Regions from separate parts of the Promicromonospora sp. NPDC019610 genome, predicted to be linked through region 1. Evidence: predicted binding sites of a transcription regulator. Region 1 holds the regulator's gene; each other region holds the start of a gene.
What was found. The regulator LexA, encoded in region 1, represses DNA repair genes until DNA is damaged. The targets are predictions, from matches to a motif close to TCGAACANNTGTTCGA.
Positions count from the first base shown of each region.

Region 2: a site for LexA is predicted at 2,958-2,973, ahead of ACH45N_RS20210 (DUF222 domain-containing protein). Genes of this name have one in related genera too.
Region 3: a site for LexA is predicted at 3,594-3,609, ahead of ACH45N_RS16410 (DUF222 domain-containing protein). Genes of this name have one in related genera too.

Region 1 covers NZ_JBIRXX010000001.1:2,338,007-2,345,257, forward strand. The annotation lists gene ACH45N_RS10410 (ABC transporter substrate-binding protein) at 1-89, shown strand, start outside; gene ACH45N_RS10415 (carbohydrate ABC transporter permease) at 97-1,065, shown strand; gene ACH45N_RS10420 (carbohydrate ABC transporter permease) at 1,067-1,981, shown strand; gene ACH45N_RS10425 (ATP-dependent DNA helicase) at 2,106-4,181, shown strand; gene ACH45N_RS10430 (L-lactate dehydrogenase) at 4,191-5,180, shown strand; gene lexA (transcriptional repressor LexA) at 5,253-6,068, opposite strand; gene ACH45N_RS10440 (LysM peptidoglycan-binding domain-containing protein) at 6,260-6,751, shown strand; gene nrdR (transcriptional regulator NrdR) at 6,914-7,251, shown strand, end outside.
Region 2 covers NZ_JBIRXX010000002.1:1,917,617-1,924,867, forward strand. The annotation lists gene ACH45N_RS20200 (winged helix-turn-helix transcriptional regulator) at 1-88, opposite strand, end outside; gene ACH45N_RS20205 (SDR family NAD(P)-dependent oxidoreductase) at 197-1,108, shown strand; gene ACH45N_RS20210 (DUF222 domain-containing protein) at 1,130-2,836, opposite strand; gene ACH45N_RS20215 (DUF2200 domain-containing protein) at 3,185-3,553, opposite strand; gene ACH45N_RS20220 (BMP family ABC transporter substrate-binding protein) at 3,593-4,270, opposite strand; gene ACH45N_RS20225 (WxL protein peptidoglycan domain-containing protein) at 4,267-5,667, opposite strand; gene ACH45N_RS20230 (fibronectin type III domain-containing protein) at 5,791-7,251, opposite strand, start outside.
Region 3 covers NZ_JBIRXX010000002.1:1,059,376-1,066,626, reverse strand. The annotation lists gene ACH45N_RS16420 (sulfite oxidase-like oxidoreductase) at 80-631, shown strand; gene ACH45N_RS16415 (ferredoxin reductase) at 624-1,412, shown strand; gene ACH45N_RS16410 (DUF222 domain-containing protein) at 1,968-3,521, opposite strand; gene ACH45N_RS16405 (hypothetical protein) at 3,633-3,869, shown strand; gene ACH45N_RS16400 (MMPL family transporter) at 4,028-6,220, opposite strand; gene ACH45N_RS16395 (pyrimidine dimer DNA glycosylase/endonuclease V) at 6,217-6,666, opposite strand; gene ACH45N_RS16390 (MarR family winged helix-turn-helix transcriptional regulator) at 6,838-7,251, shown strand, end outside.

The DNA of each region.
Region 1 (7,251 bases):
AGGCGGTGCTCACGGACGAGAACGCGGACGTCGACAAGCTCCTCGCCGACGCCCAGACCCAGGTCCAGGGACTGCTCGACCGCAGCTGACCCGCCGATGACCACACTGTCCAGCCCACTCCGGACGACGGCGGCCCCGCGGCCGTCGTCGTCCGGACCCCGGCCGCGTGCCCGCCGCACGCCCCGGGACTGGCTACGCGACGGCGGCCTGAGCACCCTGATCATCGCGTGTCCGATGATCCTGGTCTTCGGGGTGTTCTCCTGGTTCCCGATCGGCCGGGCGCTCGTCATGAGCCTCCAGCAGACGAACCTCATCTCGACCCCCGAGTTCGTGGGGCTCGACAACTTCGTGTTCGTGCTGCAGGACCCGCTCCTGGGCAAGGCCGTGGCCAACACCCTCTGGTTCGCGCTGCTCGCCCTGGTGTTCGGCTACCCGCTGCCGCTGGCCGCCGCCGTGCTGATGAGCGAGGTGCGGCGCATGCGGGGGCTGTTCTCGGCGCTCGCGTACCTGCCCGTCGTCGTGCCGCCCGTCGTGGCCGTGCTGCTGTGGAAGTTCTTCTACGACGCCTCGCCCACCGGCGTGTTCAACACCATCGCCGGCTGGGTGGGCCTCGGGCCCTTCCCCTGGCTGCAGGACGCGTCCAGCGCCATGCCGTCCCTGGTGCTGGAGGCCACCTGGGCCGCGGCCGGCGGGACCGTCATCATCTACCTCGCCGCCCTCGTCGGGGTACGGACCGAGCTCTACGAGGCGGCCGAGGTGGACGGCGCGGGCGTATGGCGCAAGATCTGGCACGTGACGCTGCCGCAGCTCCGCGGCGTCCTGTTCATCACGCTGATCCTGCAGGTCATCGGCACCTCCCAGGTGTTCCTGGAGCCGTTCCTGTTCACCGGCGGCGGCCCCAACAACGCGACCCTCACCATCCTCATGCTGATCTACGACTACGCGTTCGGCAGCAGCCTCGGCGGCAACTACGGGGCCGCCACCGCCCTGAGCCTCATGCTCGCCGGCGTCCTCGCCGTCCTGTCCGCGATCTACTTCCGCGTGACCCGACCCTGGAGCAGCTGACATGGCAGGAAACAACCGGCCGGGTGCCGGACCCGCCGTCGCCGAGCGGGGCATCGTCTCGTCCCACGACCGGCGGCGGGCCAGCGTGCGGGGCTCGCTCGGCGTGCTCCAGGGCGGCCTCCTGGTCACCCTGGTGCTCGCCGGGCTCGGGCCGATCCTCTGGCTCGCCAAGGCCGCCGTCACCCCCACGCAGGACACCCTGCGCCAGCCGCTCGGCCTCTTCCCGAACGGGATCGACTGGGCCAACCTCACCACCGCGTGGGGCCGCGCCGAGATCGACCACTACTTCGTCAACACGCTGATCCTCGCGGTGGGGGCCTGGTTCTTCCAGCTCCTGGTCGCGACCACGGGCGGCTACGTGCTGTCCGTACTGCGGCCGCGGTACGGCAACCTCATCTTCGGTCTGGTGCTGGCGACGCTGTTCGTGCCGGCGGTCGTGCTGCTCGTGCCCCTGTACCTCACGATCCTCGACGTGCCGCTGCTGCACATCAGCCTGCTCAACACCTTCTGGGCGGTCTGGCTGCCGATGGGCGCCAGCGCGTTCAACGTGCTGCTCGTCAAGCGGTTCTTCGACGGCCTGCCCCGCGAGGTCTTCGAGGCCGCGCGCGTCGACGGCGCCGGACCCTTCCGGCTCCTGTGGTCCGTCGTGCTGCCCATGTCCAAGCCCATCCTCGGCGTCGTCTCGGTGTTCGCCGTGATCGCCGCCTGGAAGGACTACCTCTGGCCGCTGCTGGTGCTGCCCGACCCGGACCACCAGCCGCTGTCCGTCCGCCTGCCCGCGATCGCGCCCTACCTGGAGCTCGACGTGTTCCTCGCGGCGCTCGCGATCTCGACGGTGCTGCCCATCGCGCTGTTCCTCGCGTTCCAGCGCCTGTTCCTCAGCGGGGCGGGGCTGGGCGGGGCTGTCAAGGGGTAGCCGGCGGCCCCGGCCGGCCCGTCCTCGCGGGTGCGCGGGCCGGGGCCCGGACCAGGTCCGGACCCCGGCCGGACCTGTGGACGAGGCAGGGTGGATGTCGGTGGTCCGGCCTAGGATCGAGCGTGTGACCAGCCTTCCCGACGCACCCGCCGCAAGCACCGATTCCGCCGAGATTCCCGAGGTGGAGGAGCTGCTCGACCTCGCCGTCGGACAGCTCGGTGGCGGGCGCAGAGAGGGCCAGCACCGGATGGCCGTCGCGGTCGGCGAGGCGATCGACAAGGGCGAGCACCTGCTGGTGCAGGCGGGCACGGGTACGGGCAAGTCGCTCGGCTACCTGGTGCCCGCCGTCCGGCACGCCGTGGCCGCGCAGTCCAAGGTCATCATCTCCACCGCCACGCTCGCCCTCCAGCGACAGGTCATCACGCGCGACCTGCCGCTGGTCGCGAAGGCCGTCGCGCCGGCGCTGCCGCGCGAGCCGCGCATCGCCCTGCTCAAGGGCTGGCACAACTACCTGTGCGTGCACAAGGTGGGCGGTGGCTACCCGGAGGACGAGAACACCCTCTTCGACCTGCCCGGCGGCGAGGACCACCCCAAGACCGAGGAGGCGGCCGGCGGCGCCGCCCGCAGCCGCAGGCGGGACGACGGCGCCTCGCTCGCCGACCACGTCCGGCGCCTGCACGAGTGGGCGGGCGAGACCGAGACGGGCGACCGGGACGACCTCGTGCCCGGCGTCCCGGAGCGGGCCTGGCGCCAGGTCTCCGTGACGGCGATGGAGTGCCTGGGCGGCAGGTGCCCGATGCTCGCGGAGTGCTTCCCGGACAAGGCCCGGGCCGCCGCCCGCGAGGCGGACGTGGTGGTCACCAACCACGCGATGCTCGGCATCGCGGCCACGGGCAGCCCGGGTGTGCTGCCGGAGCACGACGTCGTGGTGGTCGACGAGGCGCACGAGCTCACCGACCGCGTGACGTCGTCGGCCACCGTGGACCTGTCCATGGCGTCGGTGGAGAGCGCGGCGCGGCTGGCCCGGCGGCACGCGGGCACCAACACCGACACCCTGGACGCGGCGGCGCAGAGCCTCGGCACCCTGCTGGTCACCGCGCCCGCCGAGCGGTTCCCGAACGGCCTGCCTGACGAGCTGCGCCTGGCCGTCGGCGCGGTGCGCGATGCCGCGCGCGAGGTGCTGAGCACGCTCAAGCCCGAGGGTGGCAAGGGCGCCCCGGGCAAGGACGCCGGCCAGCCCGACCCGGGACTGAAGATGGCCCAGGGCGCCATGCTCCAGCTCTTCGAGACGGCCGAGCGCATGGCGGCGCAGGACACGACCGCGGACGTGCTGTGGTGCTCGCGTCCGGACAACGGCTGGGGCGGGTTCGGCGACAACGTGACGCGGCTGCACGCCGCCCCGCTGCACGTGGCCGGCCTGATCCGCACGCACCTGCTGGGCGAGTCGACGGGGGTCTTCACCTCGGCGACGCTGGCGCTGGGCGGCACCTTCGACGCCGTCGCCGGCACGCTCGGCCTCAACGGAGCGGACGCCCCGCCGTGGCAGGGCCTCGACGCCGGCAGCCCGTTCGACTACCCCAAGCAGGGCATCCTCTACATCGCGCGGCACCTGCCCGCTCCCGGCCGCGAGCCGACCACGGAGGCGCAGCTCGACGAGATCGCCGAGCTCATCACCGCTGCCGGCGGCCGCACGCTCGGGCTGTTCTCGTCGCGGCGCGCCGCGAACGCCGCGGCGGAGGCGATGCGGGAGCGCCTGGACTTCCCGATCCTGGCGCAGGGTGACGACCAGCTCCCCACCCTCGTGCGTGAGTTCGCCGAGGACCCTGCCACGTGCCTGTTCGGCACGCTGTCCCTGTGGCAGGGCGTCGACGTGCCGGGGCCGTCCAACCAGCTCGTGCTCATCGACCGCATCCCGTTCCCGCGCCCCGACGACCCGGTCAAGGCGGCGCGCGCCCGCGCCGTCGAGCAGGCGGGCGGCAACGGGTTCATGGCGGTCTCGGCGCAGCACGCGGCGCTCCTGCTCGCGCAGGGCGCGGGACGCCTGGTGCGCAGCATGGACGACCGGGGCGTCGTGGCGGTCCTCGACCCACGGCTCGCGACGGCGCGGTACGCGTCGTTCCTCACCCGGTCGATGCCCGGGTTCTGGCCCACCACCGACCCGAAGCTGGTCCGCGCCGCGCTCGCCAGGCTCGACACATAGCCTGAGGGCATGGCAGCCCCTTCGGACGTCACCGCAGCCCAGCCCGCCGGGTCCCGCACCACCAAGATCGCCGTGGTGGGTGCGGGGGCCGTGGGATCGACGCTCGCCTTCGCGGCGCTCACTCGCGGCTCGGCCCGCACCATCGCCCTGCTCGACATCGACCGGCAGAAGGTCGACGCCGAGGTGCTCGACCTGCAGCACGGGCTGATGTTCACGTCGCAGGCGCACGTGATCGGCTCGGACGACCCGGCGGTGTGCGAGGGGGCCGACGTCGTAGTGGTCACGGCGGGCGCCAAGCAGAAACCGGGACAGAGCCGCGTCGACCTCGCGGAGGCGACGATCGGGCTGATGCGCACCATCCTGCCGGGCCTGGTCGAGGTGGCGCCCGACGCGACCTACCTCATGGTGACCAACCCCGTGGACGTGGTGACCTACGCGGCGCTCAAGATCTCGGGGCTGCCGCGCGAGCGGCTCTTCGGCAGCGGCACCGTGCTCGACTCGTCGCGGCTCCGCGTCGTGCTCGCGGAACGGTGCGGGGTCGCCGTCGGGAACGTGCACGCCTACATCGCCGGCGAGCACGGCGACTCGGAGATCGCGCTGTGGAGCTCCGCGTCGATCGGCGGCGTGCCGCTGCTCGACTGGGTGCCGGTCGGCGGCGCCGCGCCCCTGGACGCCGCGGTGCGCGCGGAGGTGCACCGCGAGGTGGTCGACTCGGCCTACCGGATCATCGCGGGCAAGGGCGCCACGAACTACGCCGTGGGCCTGGCCGCGACCCGCATCATCGAGGCGGTGCTCAAGGACGAGCGCCGGATCATGCCGGTGTCCTCGCTGCTGGACGACTACCACGGCATCAGCGACGTGTGCCTGTCGGTGCCGTCCCTCGTGGACCGGCGGGGTGTCACGAGCACCGTGCAGGTGCCGATGTCGGACGACGAGCTGGCCGGGCTGCGCGCGTCGGCCGACAGCGTGCGCGCGGTGCAGCGGCGTTTCGGGTTCTAGCAGCAACGGCACAGGCCCGACCACCGTGAGCCGGTGGTCGGGCCTGTGCTCGTCTCGAAGCCTGTCGAGACCTCAGAGGCTGCGCAGCACCGCGACGACACGACCCAGGATCTGCGCCTCGTCACCCGGGATGGGCTCGTAGGCCGGGTTCTGCGGCAGCAGCAGCACGTGCCCGTCGGTCTGCTTGAAGGTCTTGACCGTGGCCTCGCCGTCGATCATGGCGGCGACGATCTCGCCCTGCTCGGCCACGTTCTGGCGGCGCACCACGACCCAGTCCCCGTCGCAGATCGCGGCGTCGACCATCGAGTCGCCCGCGACCTTGAGGAGGAACAGCTCGCCGTCACCGACGAGCTGGCGGGGGAGCGGGAAGACGTCCTCGACGACCTGCTCGGCGAGGATCGGGCCACCGGCCGCGATGCGACCGACGAGCGGCACGTACGACGGCGGCGGGGTGCTCGCGTCGTCCGGCACCGAACCGCCCCAGTGGACCTGGCCGCTGCGCCGCGGCTCGGGCCAGTGGATCTCGCCGCGCGTCGGCTTCTCGACCTGCTCGGCCAGGGGCTCGACGAGCTCCATGGCGCGCGGCCGGTTGGGGTCGCGGCGCAGGAAGCCCTTCTTCTCCAGCATCTGGAGCTGGTGCTTGACGCTCGACGGGCTGGCCAGCCCGACGGCCTCGCCGATCTCACGCATCGACGGCGGGTATCCGCGCGTCTCGAACGACTGCCGAATCGTGTCCAGCACAAGGCGCTGCCGCTCGGTGAGGCGGTCTGCCGGCGAGATCGCGTGCACGTCGGCGACCGCCCCGTCGCCCGGCGCGTCCAACGTGGCGACACCCGAGAGTGCCGTGTCGACGGCTCTCGTGTCGCTGGTCCCGTCCCGTCCCGTCATGCCCGTGCCCCTCCCGTTCCGACAAATGTTCTCCTGTGCGCTGCCCACTCTAGATCACAAATGTGCTCGGCTCAAACGAATGTTCGAGCGCGTCTCGACTTCTACGGTGTCCCGTGCTACACAATGGTACGAGCGTTCGACGAACGTGTGTATGACGGACAAGAGTTCGAGTCACCTTACGAGGAGGGGCCATGGGGGACGTGATCCCGCTGCGGCAGTACACCCCGGCGTACGGGCCGGCGTATGCGACGGTGTCCGGATCGGGCGCGGCCCGGGCCTATCGGCCGGGACCGGCGTACACCCCGGGCCGGGTGCCCGCGCCGCCCCGGCCCCGTCCCGCTCACTCGTACACGCCCCGCGGCCCGCGCACGGTCGCCGACCGGCTCGGTCTCGCCGGGCTGCGGCTCACCCGGCGCGGCCGCTTCGTGCTGGTGCTGCTGGCGATGCTCGTGGTCGCCCCGATGGCCACGTGGGGAGCGACCGCCGTGGCGAGCTCGCCGGGCGAACCCACGGAGGTCCGGGTGCACGCCGTGCAGCCGGGGGAGACGCTCTGGGGCTTCGCCGAGCAGATCGCGAAGCCCGGGGAGGACGTGCGGCAGGCGGTCGCGCGCCTGCAGGACCTCAACGAGATGACGTCGGGCACCGTGCGGGTCGGCGAGCTCCTCCTGCTCCCGAAGGACTGACCGGAAGGCCCTCGAAAAGTGGCCGGACGCCCCGACGAAGTGGACGGAGGCCACGATTCGCCGTCAAATGTTGCGGCGATGTTGCATGGGGGTGGTTTGCCCGCTTACGGTCGGGGCGCGACCGGATGTCTCCGGTCCGTGGCCGACCACGCAGGAGTCAGCATGCACTGCCCGTTCTGTCGCCACGCCGACTCGCGCGTGGTGGACTCGCGGACCGCCGACGACGGCCTGTCGATCCGGCGCAGGCGGCAGTGCCCGAACTGCAACCGGCGGTTCACGACCGTCGAGACGGCGAGCCTGTCGGTGGTCAAGCGTTCCGGCGCGACCGAGCCGTTCAGCCGCGACAAGGTCGCCGCCGGGGTGCGCAAGGCCTGCCAGGGCCGCCCCGTCAGCGACGACGACCTGGCGATCCTGGCGCAGCGGGTCGAGGAGACCCTCCGGAGCAACGGCAGCGCGGAGATCGACGCGTACGAGGTGGGCCTCGCGATCCTCGGCCCCCT
Region 2 (7,251 bases), on a different contig from region 1:
CGCCGACGGCGGCGGCGACCATGTGGGCGTCGGGGTGGGCATCGGTGTGGCCGTCGGGGTGGGGCACACCGGTGTTCCCATCTGACATGAAAGTGCCTTCTTTCGAGACGTCCGCGGTGCCGTGAGGATCGATGACGTCACCGTATCCAACGGTCACGTCGAGGCAGCTCGACGGCGAGACGACGAGGAGACACGAATGAGCACTCACCCCACCCTGCTGGTCCTGGGCGCCGGGCCAGGCCTCGGCATGTCGGTGGCCCGGCGGTTCGGCAAGGAGGGGTACCAGGTCGGCCTGGTCTCCCGCAGTGCCGACCGCCACCCCGGTTACCTGGACGACCTCCGCTCGGCCGGCGTCCGCGCCGCCGCCGTCGCCGCGGACGTGCGCAGGCCCGGCGGACTGCGACATGCGGTCGCCGAGGTAGAGGCCGGGCTCGGGCCTGTCGACGTCGTCTATCACGGGCCGGGCGCCGACAACCCGGCCGCCGCCCCGATCGGCATCCTCGAGACGCGCGCCGACGACGTCCGCGCCGCCGCCGCCCAGGTCGTGGACCCCGCCGTCGAGCTCGCCGGACTGGTGCTGCCGGGCATGCGCGAGCGCGGCGGCGGCGCGATCGTCTACGTGTCGGGGCTCAGCGCGGTCGTCCCGCTGCCGTTCCTCGGGCCGTTCGCGCCAGCCTCGGCCGCCCTGCGCACCTACGCCCTGACCCTCGCCGCGGCTGCCGCGCCCGACGGCGTCCACGTGGGCTCGCTCGTGGTGGGCGGGCTCATCGAACGCGGCGACATCCACCGGATGCTGACCGCGGGCCGGGCGGGCACGAGCGTCGGAGGAGCGGATGCGCTGACAGGGGCGGGTGCGCTGACAGGGGCGGGTGCGCTGACAGGGGCGGGTGCGCTGACAGGGGCGCCCGAACCGGTGCTCGATCTGCCGCCCGACCCTGCTGCTGACTCGGCTGCTAGCTCCGCTGCTGAGCCGGCTCCTGACTCGGCTGCCAGCTCGGCCCCCATGCCGGTGCTCGACCCCGACGACCTCGCCGACGCGGTCTGGCGCATCGCCACAGGGGCCGAACGCGAGGTCGTCTTCAACGCGCTGACCCCGGACGCGGTCTGACCGGCCGGCGGATCGCATCCGTCATGCCGCCGTCGCGGGTGGCACGGCGGACGGGTCGTCGGGAACGGCGGCCTCGCCGGGTATGGGTGCGGGGTCGATGGGTTCGGGCACTCGGATGCGGTGACCCCGCGGATCAGTGAAGACCCACCCCGTCTCCACCAACACACCCCCCGCGGTGTTACCGGTCGCGGGCTTACCCGCCCAGGACATGCCGATCCCCCGCGCATCAACGAGCTGATGGTGGAACCAGCACAACAACGCACTGTTGGCCACCGACGTGCCACCACCCTGGGCCCAGTGCGTCACCGCATGATGGACCTCGCACCGCGACGGCGGCTGATCACACCCCGGGAACACACAATGCCCATCCCGAGCGATCACCCCACGCCGCATCTGCCCCGACACCGTCCGCTGCGCCCGCCCCACATCCAGCACCGCACCATCCGCACCGAACACCACCCGGGTGACCGCACTGTCACACGCCAACCGACGCAACAAACCCACCGGCACCCGACCACCGGACTCCGTGAACACCGCACCACCCGAGCCCAACAGGCCCGGCCCGACAGCCGAACCAGCACCAGCACCAGCACCAGCACCAGCACCAGCACCCGAGCCGAGGACGCCAGGTCCGACGATCGGACTCGGCCCGGTCGCAACTCCTGCCGAAGGCGCCGGCCCGGCTGAGCCCGCCCCTGTCACGCCCGACCGGCCCGGGACAACCTGCCCGCAGGTCAGGCACAGGCCGCCCCGCGTACGAGTGACCTGAGCGACCAGCTCCGACCACGAGACCGTCACGCTCAGGTGCGGACGGATCGACGCACCCGAGGAAGCCTGATTCGTGTCCAGCACCACACGCGCGAGATCCGCCAGACCCTGCGCACGACGCTGCCCCGGGCTCCGGTCATCGCCCACCGCCGGTGCACCGACCAGCGCCTTGACCGCCGTCGTCAGCAGCAGACCGTGCTCATCCGTCAGGAACCCCGCCACGTGGAACCCGCCCAGCGTCTTGGACACATCCAGGAACTCACCCCGGGCCGCCCTGTCATCGTCCACGTCATCCGTGTCCGGGTCCGTCACGGTCGCGAACCGGCGCGCCACCACCCGGAACTGGTCCGCGTTCAACACCGAAGCCTCACGCAGAACCAGACCCTCCCCCGTAACCAACGTCCCCTCACCGATCGCGGTCTCCAAGACCTCGGTGACCCGCTCACGGGTACGCACTCCTTCCGGGTCATCGGCAGGGTCGGGGAAGTCGACACTGACGGTCTGCACGAACGCCTCCGGCGTCGTGGTCTCCCCCGTACGGGTGTCGACCAACCACGCCAACGCATCCTCACGAGTCCGGCTCGTCGGCGCGACCTCCGCCATCACCCGGGCATGATCCGCTCCCAGGGCGCCCGCGACCAGACGCTCACGCGTCACCGGGAGAGCCTGCGCCAGACGACGAGCCGTCGTCACGTCCTTGCGTGCCGTAGACGCCGAGACGCCTTCCCGCAACCGCAACCACGACGCGAACGTCCGCGACATCCCGCCCGAACGCCACGCCCCGTCGTCCTCGATCCGCGGCAACACCGTGAACCGCACACCCTCCAGGCGAGCGGTCACCTTACGGATCCTCGTATGGGCCTGCATCAACGGGGTGATCGTCGGAGCGCCCCAACCCTCCAGGACCTCCGGAGCGACCAGACCCGCCAGCTCCCCCACCGCGGCCTCGATCCGGTCCAACACCTGCTCCAACGACGCCACGCCACCCGCACCCGCTGAGGGCGCACCCTCAAAGCCCGTTCCCTCCATCGACTCCACCGACGCCACCCCCTGCCCTCGTTGTCCGCCTGACACCATTATCTCGAACATTCATACGCACCGCGAGGTGCACTTGTAATCTGTGGATAACTCTTCATCAAGCCCGGCACGGCATACGCTGGCCCGAGAGCCACGCTGCAGAGGCTCGTCATCACTCAGCAGAAGGGACCGGACTCGGTGATAACAGACTCAGGTTCCACCTGCCCTCACGCGGCGTCACAGGAGCGTGCGCACGCCACCCCCGGGCCGACGAGACCCGCGACCCTCGGCTCAGCGCGCGACCGGCGCGCTCCCCCGCAGGATCGACGTCATCTTCTTGCCGCGCGCCAGCTCGTCGACCAGCTTGTCCATGTACCGGATCTGCTGCATCAGCGGGTCCTCGATGTCCTCGACGCGGTACCCGCAGATGACGCCCTTGATCAGGGACACATTCGGGTTCATCGCCGGCGCCTGCGCGAAGAAGGTCTCCAGGTCCACCCCGCTGTCGATCGCCTGCAGCAGGCCGGCGTCGTCGTAGCCGGTGAGCCAGGTGAGCACCTGGTCCAGCTCGGCCGTGGTGTGGCCCTTGCGCTCCACCTTCTGCACGTAGAGCGGGTAGATGCTCGCGAAGCTCATGCCGAATATCCGGTCCCGTGCCATCTCCCGACTGTATCCGGGCCCACCGACACCGCGGAGGAGCTAGCCGAGCTCGATGACGATGCCCGTCAGGTCGTGCAGCACGCTCGCCGTCCCGGCGGCGACGGCCTCGCGCGCACGTTCCGCCGTGACGGCGGCCGGGTGGGCGTCGTCGTTGCCCAGCCCCGTCCCGCGGAACTCCGCACCCGGCCAGACGACGGCGGTCACGTTGTGGGTCGGCTCCGGCAGCTGCGCCCCGACCACCAGGAAGTCGGTCTCCAGGTACTGGGCCGTGATCAGGGAGAACACGTCCACGACGCCGTCGCCGACACCGATCACCAGATCCGGCGCGCCGGCCACGGCCTCGTCGATACGCCGCTCGACGTCGTCGTCGCTCCGCGCCTCCAGCACGGTCAGGTCCGCCCCGTGCTCCGCGGCGTAGTGCTCGACGGCGTCCGTGAGGGTCGCCGTCGCGCCGTCGTCACCACGGGCGACGACGGCGATCGTGTACCCGGCGGGGACGGCGACGTCGTCCCACGTGCCCGGCGTGGGGCGGACGGTCGCCTCCGGCGCCGGCTCGTGGCTGGACCCGACGAACCGCGCTGCGAACCCGGTCAGGGGCGGCGGGCTGGCGGCGCCGTCCGAGGTCGGGCCGGGCGCGACGGCGCCGCACGCGGTGAGGGTGAGCGCGACGGCGGCCGCAGCCAGGGTCGCGGTGAGTCCGGCTGCCGGGCGCCTCACGGCGCGACCGCCCCGGTCCTCGGCGTCCCGGATTCCTCGGGAGCTGCCTGGTCGGAGCCGGCCGACCGCCCGGCCCCGACCGCGGTACCTCCCTTCGCCGCGGCCTCCCCCGCCGCGCCCTCCTCCACCGCGCCCTCCTTCTCCGCCTCATCCGCAGGAACGCCCTCCGCAGGAACGCCCTCCGCCGCCGCGCGCTCCGCGAGCGCCTTGGCGACGGCGGCCTGGACGCGGGCGTCCTCGCGCCGCCCGCGGCTCCGACGGCGGCGCACGATCACGACGACGGCCCCGACCAGCAGCAGGACGACGGCGAGCGGCAGCCACGGCACGGCCCAGCCGGACGCGTGGGCCTCGACGGGGGCGACGCCGGGGGTCGGACCTTCGACGTCGGGCAGCTGGGCGACGAGCACGATGTCGGCGCCGAGCCAGAACAGCGGCGCCACGCCGTCGACCGGCACGGACACCGGCCAGGACTCGCCCGGCAGGAGCTCGGGCACGTCGGCGGCCGCGCCCTGCGCGGCGAGCCAGCCGAACGGGCCGGCGACGCCGACGTCCTGGTTCGCGGCCAGCCGGACGTTGCCGTCGTTGCGGACGGTGTACGTGACGGTCGCGTCCCCCGGCCCGAAGGGGTTGAGGGTCTGGTGGTACTCGACGTGCGCGTCGGTGACCGTCAGGCTCGGCGCGAGGTCGCCGGCGACCCGCAGGTACACGCGGATCCCGGACCGGGTCTCGTAGTCCAGCCCCGCCTCCTGTGCGGTGACGGTGCGCGAGGTGAGGATCGCGCCGGCGTAGTCGCCGGGCGTCGCGTCGTCGGGCACCCGGAGTGTGAAGGGGACGTCGGCGCTCTCGCTGGGCGCGAGGTGCACCTGGTCGACGGCGGGGTCGAGCCAGGAGCCGACGTGCACGGAACCGGTGTCGGCAGAGCCGGTGTCATCAGAACCCGTCTCCTCGTCCTCGGCGCCGGTCTCCCGCGTCAGGACGTCGAGCTGCCCCGCCGTCGTCGTGTAGCCGTCGGCGGCGTAGATGTCGAGCTTCAGCGGGGTCTCGCCGTGGTTGGTGACGACGAGCTCGTCGGACACCTTGGCACCCGGATCCACCGTGTAGCGGAAGTTCTCCCGCTCGGCCCCGTGGTCGTTGGTCGCGGTGCGCACGCCCCAGGTGACGTCGTCCGTGGGCGCGGTCGCGGGCGCCGCAATCATCGGCGCAGCAGTCATCGGCGCAGCACTCAACTGCCCAGCAGCGGTCGGCGCAGCGGCAGCCGGCCCAGCGGCAGCCGGCCCCGCGAGCCCTGTCCCGAGGGCGACGACCAGGGCCGCGAGCCCCACGGACAGGGCCGCCAGCGCGGCCGAGGAGCGAGCGGCGACACGACGCGTGGTCGCGCGGGCGGCGGGCACGGACATGGAACTTCCTTCGGTGGTGCGGGACAGACAGGTTTTCGGGACGGGGATCGACCCGGGTCGCCGGACGGGCGACGCTCCTCGTGAGAGCGCCGCCCGCCTGGCGCGCGGCAGGTCCTGCCTCGGTCAGCTCAGCGCGGTGAGCGTGAGCGTCGCCCGGTAGGTCCCGTCGGTGACGTCGACGGGGATCTTCAGGTCGAGGTCGGCGCCGAAGAGCGCCGAACCCGTGGGGTGCCCGGCCGCGGCGCGGCCGAGGGTCGCCGACTCGGACAGGCCCGGTCCGCCGTCGAACCCGGTCGCGACCTGCGCGCCGGCGAGGGAGCCGCCGCCCGCCTCGATCACGTCGGGGGTCCAGCCGAGGTACTTGCCGGAGAACGACCGGTCACCGGAGGTGAAGTCGCCCACCTGGGCCGAGAGCGACCACTGCGGGCCGCCGCGGCGCGTGTCGGTCACCCGGATCGGGTTGATCGAACCCTCGGCGGCGTAGTGGTCGCCGGCGGCCTCGGCGGTGCCGAGGTCGACCAGCGTGTTGGCGCCGTCGATGCTCCAGACGAACTCGCCCGGGGCGCCCTGCGGCACCACGACCTGGAGCTTCTGGGTGTTCGGGTCGACCGGCTTGGCGATGGTCACCTGGTCCACGACCGAGTTCACGGGGCGGTCGGCGTCCTTGGCCTCGGAGCGGATGGTGCGCACCGAGATGGCGTCGTCGGACACCTCCACGGCCGTGTAGTTGCGCACGTTCTCCTGGTTGAAGGCCGAGAGCCACCACGAGCCGGCCGCGTTCGCCGAGTAGTACTTCGAGCCGGACGCCGAGTTCGCCGTCACGTACAGCACGCCGCCGGGACCCGGGGTGAGGACGTCGGCACCCGCCTCCTCGGCGGGGTCGGCCTTCTCACCGTTGCGGATCAGGTACGAGCGGGCGTAGCTGTGGTCGTGGCCCTGGAGCACCAGGTCGATGCCCAGCTCGGAGAAGAGCGTGGGCCACGTGTTGCGGCGGTCGATCACGTCGCTGTCGGTCGCGTGCGGGCCCACCGAGTAGATCGAGTGGTGGAACGACACGACCTTCCACTTCGCCTCGTCGCCGTGCTCCGCGACGACGTCGCGCACGAACCGCTCGTGCGAGGCGTAGTCCCGGCTGTTGGAGTTGAGGTTGAGGAACAGCACGTCGTTGTAGACGAACCAGTAGTCGCCGCCCGAGCTCGTGCCGGAACCGGGGCCGGCGCTCTCGTCGAGGTTCGGCGTGTTGAAGTGCTGGCGGTACGCCTTGTTGCCGACGTCGTGGTTGCCGTTGTTCGCCACGAACGGGATCTGGCGCAGGTGGTCCGTCGACAGGAAGGCCTCGTACTGCGCCTCGCTGCTCGCCGACTCCACCTGGTCACCGGCCGAGAAGAGCATCTCGGCGTCCGGGTAGGCGGCCGTGGCGACGTCGAGCGTGTCGATCCAGCCCTCGGTGTCGCGCGGCACGTTGCCGGACGAGCCGAGCTGCGGGTCGCCGAAGAACAGGAAGTCGAAGTCGCCGTCGAAGTCCTGCGTGCGGAACGTCGAGACCGCCGACCAGGCGCCCTCCGTACCGGCCGCACCCGCAGT
Region 3 (7,251 bases), on a different contig from region 1:
CGGCGCTCTCGCCGGATCCGGCGCCGGCGCGGGTGCCACGCTCACCCCGGGCTTTCGCGGGCGGCCGCGACCCGCGGGCGTGACCCTCCCGCCCGGGCAGTACAAGGAGGAGGGTTTCCCGGTGCTCTCCGCCGGTCCGACGCCCAACGTTGACAGCCGGACCTGGAACTTCACCGTCACCGACGAGTCAGGTGCCGCGAAGACCTGGACGTGGGCGCAACTGATGGCGCTGCCCCAGGACACGCCGACGGTCGACATCCACTGCGTGACCCGCTGGTCCAAGTTCGGCACCCGCTGGCGAGGTGTGTCCCTGGACGTCCTGCTCGCGGACGTCGAGTCCACCGCCGACTTCGCGATGGTCGGCTCCTACGGGGGCTACACGACCAACCTTCCCGTCGCCGACCTGCTGGGCGGCAAGGCCTGGATCGCGCACACCTTCGACGGTGCGCCCCTGCACCCCGAGCACGGCGGCCCTGCGCGGCTGCTCGTGCCGCACCTGTACTTCTGGAAGTCGGCCAAGTGGGTGCGCTCGCTCACGCTCATGCCGACGGACCGGCCCGGCTTCTGGGAGAAGCTCGGCTACCACGACCTCGGTGACCCGTGGCGTGAGCAGAGGTACCAGGGTGACTGAGGCGGCGGGCGCCCGGCTCGGCCAGCGTTACGCGGTCCCGTCGGGCTGGCAGGTCGCCACCCTGTTGGAACGGCGCGCCGAGAGCGCCTCCGCGGAGACCCTCGTGCTCGACATCCCGCGCTGGCCCGGTCACCAGGCAGGCCAGCACCTCGACCTGCGCCTCACCGCACCCGACGGCTACACCGCCGAGCGGTCCTACTCGCTGGCGAGCGGCCCCTCGCCGTCTGGCAGCGGGGGCGTGGAGGTCACCGTCCAGCGCGTGCGGGACGGCGAGGTGTCGCCCTACCTGGTCGACGACTTCCCGCCCGGGGCGGCCATCGAGGTGCGCGGGCCCATCGGCGGATGGTTCGTCTGGGATCCGGAGCGGGACGCGGGCACGCCCGTGCTGCTCCTGGCCGGCGGCTCCGGGCTCGTCCCCGTGATGTCGATGGCCCGTGCCCGCCGGCAGTCCGGCGACCGGACGCCGTTTCGTCTGATCTACTCGGTGCGCACGCCGGAGGACCGGCTGTACACCGACGAGCTCGACGCCCTCGTCGCTCGCGGCGACGGGTTCGAGGCGAGCACGATCTACACCCGGGCGGTCTCGCTGACGGCGCTGCGCGGTCCGCGCCGGCTCACCTCCTCCGAGCTGGCCTCGTGGGGCTGGCCGCCCGAGCTGGAGCCGCGGGTGTACGTGTGCGGCCCGACAGGTTTCGTCGAGGGGGTGGCCCGCATGCTCGTGGCGCAGGGGCATGATCCCGCCCGGATCCGGACCGAACGGTTCGGGCCTGCGGGGAGCTGACCGGTCCCGGCGCGGGAGGTTGACTGGTCCCGGTGCGCGGAAGCTGACCGGTCCCGTTGCAGGGAAGCTGACCGGTCCTGGTGCGGGGAAGCTGACCGGTCCCGGTCCCGGTCCCGTCCCTGGTTCTGGTTCTGGTTCTGGTTCCGATCTCGGTCCTGGTCCTGGTCCTGGTCCTGGTCCTGGTCCTGGTCTCGGTGGCGGTGGCGGTGGCGGTGCCCGGATGGCGCGGCGCTGCCCCGCACCGCCCCGGTGCTCGGGACCAGGTGCTCGCGAGTGCTCGGGGCCGGGTGCTCGCGAGTGCTCGGGGCCGGGTGGTGGGGGATCCGCCGGGCTGCGATGACGATGGCCGGGAGGGGTCCCGCCAAGCACAAGGCGCTGTGACCGGAGGGTGAATCCCCGCCCGGCGCGGCCCGGCCGGCCCGGCGACCGCGGCCCGGCGACGGCGGCCCGGCCGGCGCGGCGCGGCGCCGGCGGCCCGGAGGGACTCCCTGGCCGGGCGGGACTGCTTCGGTGGCGGTGTGCCGCGGTGCTGCGCGGTGATCGGCGACTTCCTGGTCATGTGGTGCTCGTGCCGGCGGGGTGTGTGACGTGGCCGTTCGGGTGCGTGAAGTGCCAGCCGTTGTCGTAGTGCATGGCGATGTTCTGCGTGTCGACGAGGTCGTGGTGGTGGTAGCAGAGCAGGGCGGCGTTGGTGGTGGAGGTCTCGCCGCCGTGCGCCCAGTGGCGGAGGGCGTGGTGGACCTCGCAGCGCGTGGGCGGTTGGTCGCACTGACCGTAGACGCAGTGCTGGTCGCGGGCGATGACCGCCCGGCGGAGTTGCCCCGTGATCGTCCGTTTGCTCCGGCCGACGTCCAGGATCTGCGAGTCGGCCCCGAACACGATGCGCGTGACCTCGCTGTCGCAGGCGATGCGGCGCAGGAGCGAGGCCGGCACCGGGGTGCTCGTCTCGGTGAAGACGGCGGGACGCTTGATGTGAGGAACACCGTCCGGGCCGATCGGTCCAGTCCGTCCAGTCGCTCCAGCCGATCCAGTCGGTCCGGTCGGGCCGGTTGGCCCGGTTGGGCCGGATGGGACGCCTGTGCCCGGGCGCTCGCCGTCGACTCGAGCCGCGCTCCTGGCGGCGAGCGCCTGGAGCTCGGTCCACGACACGGTGACGCTCAGGTGCGGGCGGACGGAAGCGCCGCTGCCGGTGCGGCCGGTATCGAGAATGATGCGGCTCAGGTCGGCGAGGGCCTGGGCGCGGCGCTGACCCGGCGTGCGGTCGTCGTCCCCGGCCGGCGCGCCCATGATTGAGCCGATCGCCGTGGTCAGCGTCTGGCCGTGCTCCTCGGTGAGGAACCCGCTCAGGTGGTAGCCGCCGAGCGTCGGGGCGACGTCCAGGTACTCGCGCAGGCGGGCCTTCGTGTAGCCGCGCTCGTCGGCGTCGGGGTCCGCGTGGCGGGCGAAGTAGCGCACGAGGCCGCGGAAGCGGTCGGGCCCGTTCTGGGTCGACCAGTCGAGCAGCTGCTCCTCCCACGTGGGCGCTGCTGAAGTCGTCGGCGTTCCCGCCGTCGGCCCGTCCGTCAGGCCGTCCGTCGGTCCGTCACGTACGGGCTCAGGTCCAGCAGGTGCGTCGCCAGCGGGACCCGGGTCAGGGGCGGAGCCGGCCTGATCGAGGGTGGGCACGTCGACCGCTGGGGCGGCCAGGGCTTCGGTCCGGGTGTCGCTGGTGGTGGCGACGTCGACCAAGACCCGGATCTTGTCGACACCCACCTGGCCCGCCAGGCCTGCCGACAAGGTGGCGGGCAGGTGGTCGCGCAGGGCCCTGGCCGTGCGGACGTCGCGTCGGGCGGTCGCCGTCTGGACGTCCTCTGCGCGGGCCAGCCAGACGGCGAAGGTGCGTGCGCCGGTCTGGGCCCAGAGCCCGGCGGCCTCGATCCGGGGCAGGATCGACCAGCGCACGGCATCCATGCGCGCGCCGGCCACCCGGAGACGGGCGGACGCCGACACCAGATCCGAGGTCGTCACGGGCTCGTGCGGTGTTGTGGTGAGCTCGTCCAGCAGCGCGTCGAGGTCGGTCAGGACGTCCTCCAGGGCGCGCGGGGCGCCCCCACGCTCTTCTCCTGCCATGGTGCCCACCACCTCTCGTGCGCGATCCGAACGCCAGGACCGGGTCGGCCCCGCGGCGTCGTACCGAGCCTATCGAACGAATGTGCTGAGTGTTGGCCAGTCAGAAGATCTGTGGATAACTCTTTGGGCCTGGCGGCCTGGCGGCCTGGCGGCCTGGCGGCCTGGCGGCCTGGCGGCCTGGCGGGCGGGGGCCCGGCGCCCCGACCGCACCGGGTCCCGCGCCACCATCCGTGGCTCGACGTCGTAAGAGCCGGCAGACTGCCCGACTCGTTCGACGACGACGACGCCGCCGACACGAGGTTCCGCGACGACCTGGCGTGGGTCCCCGTCGGCCTGACCGCGAGCTGACCGGCACCCGTCAGGACAGCGGAAGGGGCGGCCGGCCCCTCAGGACCGGCCGCCCCTCACCACTTACGGGATCCGCCATGGACGACCGCGACCTGCCGTCTCCTGTTTCCCGGCGCCTACTTCCCGGCGCCTACTTCCCGGCGCCTGCTTCCCGCCGCCTACTTCCCAGCACGCCCCAGCTTCGACGGCCACCAGACCTTCCGGCCGATGTCGTACGTGAGCGCAGGGACCAGCAGCGAGCGCACGGCGAACGTGTCGAGCAGCACGCCGAACGCCACGATGAACGCGAGCTGCGCGAGGAACAGCACCGGGATCACCGCCAGTGCCGTGAAGGTCGCCGCGAGCACCAGGCCTGCCGACGTGATGATGCCGCCCGTCAGCCGCAGCCCGCGCAGCACGCCCTCGCGGGTGCCGTGCACCAGCGACTCCTCCCGGACCCGGGTCATCAGGAAGATGTTGTAGTCGATCCCGAGCGCCACCAGGAACACGAACCCGAACAGCGGGACCGCCGGGTCGGCGCCCGGGAAGCCCAGCACGTCGTTGAAGACCAGCGCGGAGACGCCCATCGCGGTCCCGAACGACAGCACGGTGGTCAGGATGAGCAGCACGGGGGCGAGCACCGCGCGCAGCAGCAGCATGAGGATGACCAGGATCACCACGAGCACGATCGGCACGATGACCGTGCGGTCGCGGATGGACGCCTCGTTCGTGTCCAGGTCGGTCGCGGACTCGCCGCCGACCAGGGCTGCGGGCAGCTCGTCGGCGTAGGCGGTGCGCAGGTCGCGCACGGTCTGCTCCGCGGCCAGCGAGTCCGCGGCGTCGCCGAGCGTGCCCTGGAGCAGCACCGTGCCGTCGGACACCACGGGTTCCGGGGCCGGCGAACCGGGCGGACCGAACGGCTGGACGCCGTCCTCGGTCACCGGCGCGGTCGAGCTCGCGGTGTCGGCGGTGATCGCGACGTCCTCGATGCCGTCGTCCGCCAGCAGGACGTCGGCCGCACGCCGCAGGTCCTCCTGCGGCGCGATCACGTAGACCGGGCTGCCCGAGCCGGCCGGGAAGTGCTCGGCGAGCACCTCCTGTCCGTCGCGGGCCTCGGAGGAGCCCAGGACGAGCTCCGACTGCGGCACGCCCGAGGCCTGGAGCTGGGTGATCCCCACGCAGCCGAGGGCGAGCACGGCCGCCGTCGTGATCCAGATCGTGCGCGGCCTGGCGCGGATCGCGCGGGAGACCCGTCCCCACAGCCCGACCTCCTCGGCGCCGGACTCCGCCGCGGCGGGGTCGTAGACGGGGCGCCGCGGCCAGAACGCCGCCCGGCCGAACGCCAGCAGCAGGGCCGGCAGCAGCGTGAGCGCGGCGAGCATCGAGAAGGCGATGCCGACGGCAGCGACCGGCCCCAGCGTGCTGTTGGACCGCAGCTCGCTGAACAGCAGGCAGAGCAGCCCGGCGATGACGGTGCCGCCCGAGGCCAGGATCGGTTCGAACGAGCCGCGCAGCGCGCGCAGCGTCGCGGTCCACCTGTCCGGCGTGTGCAGCAGCTCCTCGCGGAACCGCGCCACGTACAGCAGCGCGTAGTCCGTCGCGGCCCCGATCACGAGGATGAACAGGATGCCCTGGGTCTGGCCGCTGAGCAGCAGCACCCCGGAGTTCGCGAGGTGCCACACCGTGAGCAGCGCGATGCACAGCGCGAACATGCTGGTGGCGAGCACCGCCAGGGGCAGCAGCAGCGACCGGTAGACGATGATCAGGATGACGAGCACGGCGGCCAGCGCCACGCCCAGCAGGATGCCGTCGATACCCGCGAACGCCGAGACCAGGTCGCTGGAGAAGCCGGCCGGCCCCGTGATGTACAGGTCGACGCCGGCGGGCAGGTCCTCGCCCAGCGTCTCCCTCAGCTCGGCGGTCGCCTCGCCCACGTCGGCGTCGCCGGACAGCGGCACGAAGGCCTGGGCGGCGACGCCGTCGTCGGACGGGATGGCGGGGGAGACGTCGCCGTCCACCACCTCCAGGTCGGCGACGGCGGTCAGCCGGTCGCCGATGGCGGTGAGGTCGTCGTCGGACAGCTCGTCCGGCGCGACGAAGACGACCAGCGCCGGGATCGCGTCGCCCTCGGTGAAGCCCGAGAGCCGCTCCTGCACCTCGGTCGCCTCCGCGGTCTCGGGCAGGTAGGCGGTGCGATCGTTGGAGGAGACCTCGTCGATCCGGCCGAAGTACGGGCCGCCCACGGAGGCGCCCACGAGCCAGACGAGGATGAGGACGGCGGGCAGGGTCACCCGCAGCCAGCGCGGTACGCGGGACGTCACGGTGCGCGGGGCGCGGGAGCCGGAGCCGGTGCTGCTGTGCTCGGCGCTCATGCGACGACCCGCTCCCAGCTCGCGACGTCGCCGGGCACGGTGACGAAGAGCGGGTGGGCGGCGGGCGTGCCCGTGGAGGCGAGTCGCGGCCGGAGCTCGGGCGAGCGGACGGCGAGCTTGCGCAGCAGGTGCTGCCGCTCGAGGTCGAGCTGCCCCGTGGTCACGGCGATCCGGCGGACGTCGCGCGTTCCCGGGTCCAGCGGCCGGGAGATCCGTTCGGCGTCGAACTGGTAGCCGCGTCGCGTCGCCTCGTCCCGCACCCCGTGGAGGTAGCTGGAGATGGCGGCTGCCGGGTCCGGGTGCGCGGTGAAACGCTCGAGCTGGGGGTGTGTGGTGTATCCCGCGGTCCGGCCGAGGAGTACGGCCTGTGCCAGGAGCGCCTCGCGCCAGCAGGCGACGAGCCCCTGGCGGTCGAGCAGTGCGGGATCGAGCGACCAGAGCCTCATGGGCGTCGTCGGCTCCTTCTGTGAGTGGGGTGCCCGCTCCCCGCACCAGGCGCGCGAGGGGGGTCGCGAGCGGGGGTCCGGGGCACAGGCATGCCAGGGATGCCCGGAAATTTAGCTAGCCAGGCTATATTCAAGTGTATGACGCAGTATGTTCAGGGGTAAAATCCGAGCGTGGAGCCTGAACCCGTGCCGGACGCCGACACCCAGCCGTCGATGCTGGACCCTCGCGTCATGGACCCCGACGAGGAGATCGTGCACCGCGCGGGCATGGACGAGCGGGACGTCGACCAGGTCGTGCGGGTCCTGGAGGCCCTGCGGGGCTGGCACGAGACCGAGCGCCGCATGAGCGAGGCGTCGCGCCGGTACATGAAGCTCGGCGAGACCGACATGCGGGCCCTGCGCTACATCATCGCCATGCAGAACCACGGGCGCATCGTGACGCCGGGCGCGATCGCCGAGCACCTGGGCATCACCACGGCCTCGACGACCAAACTGATCGACCGGCTCGCCGCGGGCGGCCACGTGCACCGGTTCCCCCACCCGTCCGACCGGCGCAGCCTCGCGATCGAGGTGTCCGTCGAGACG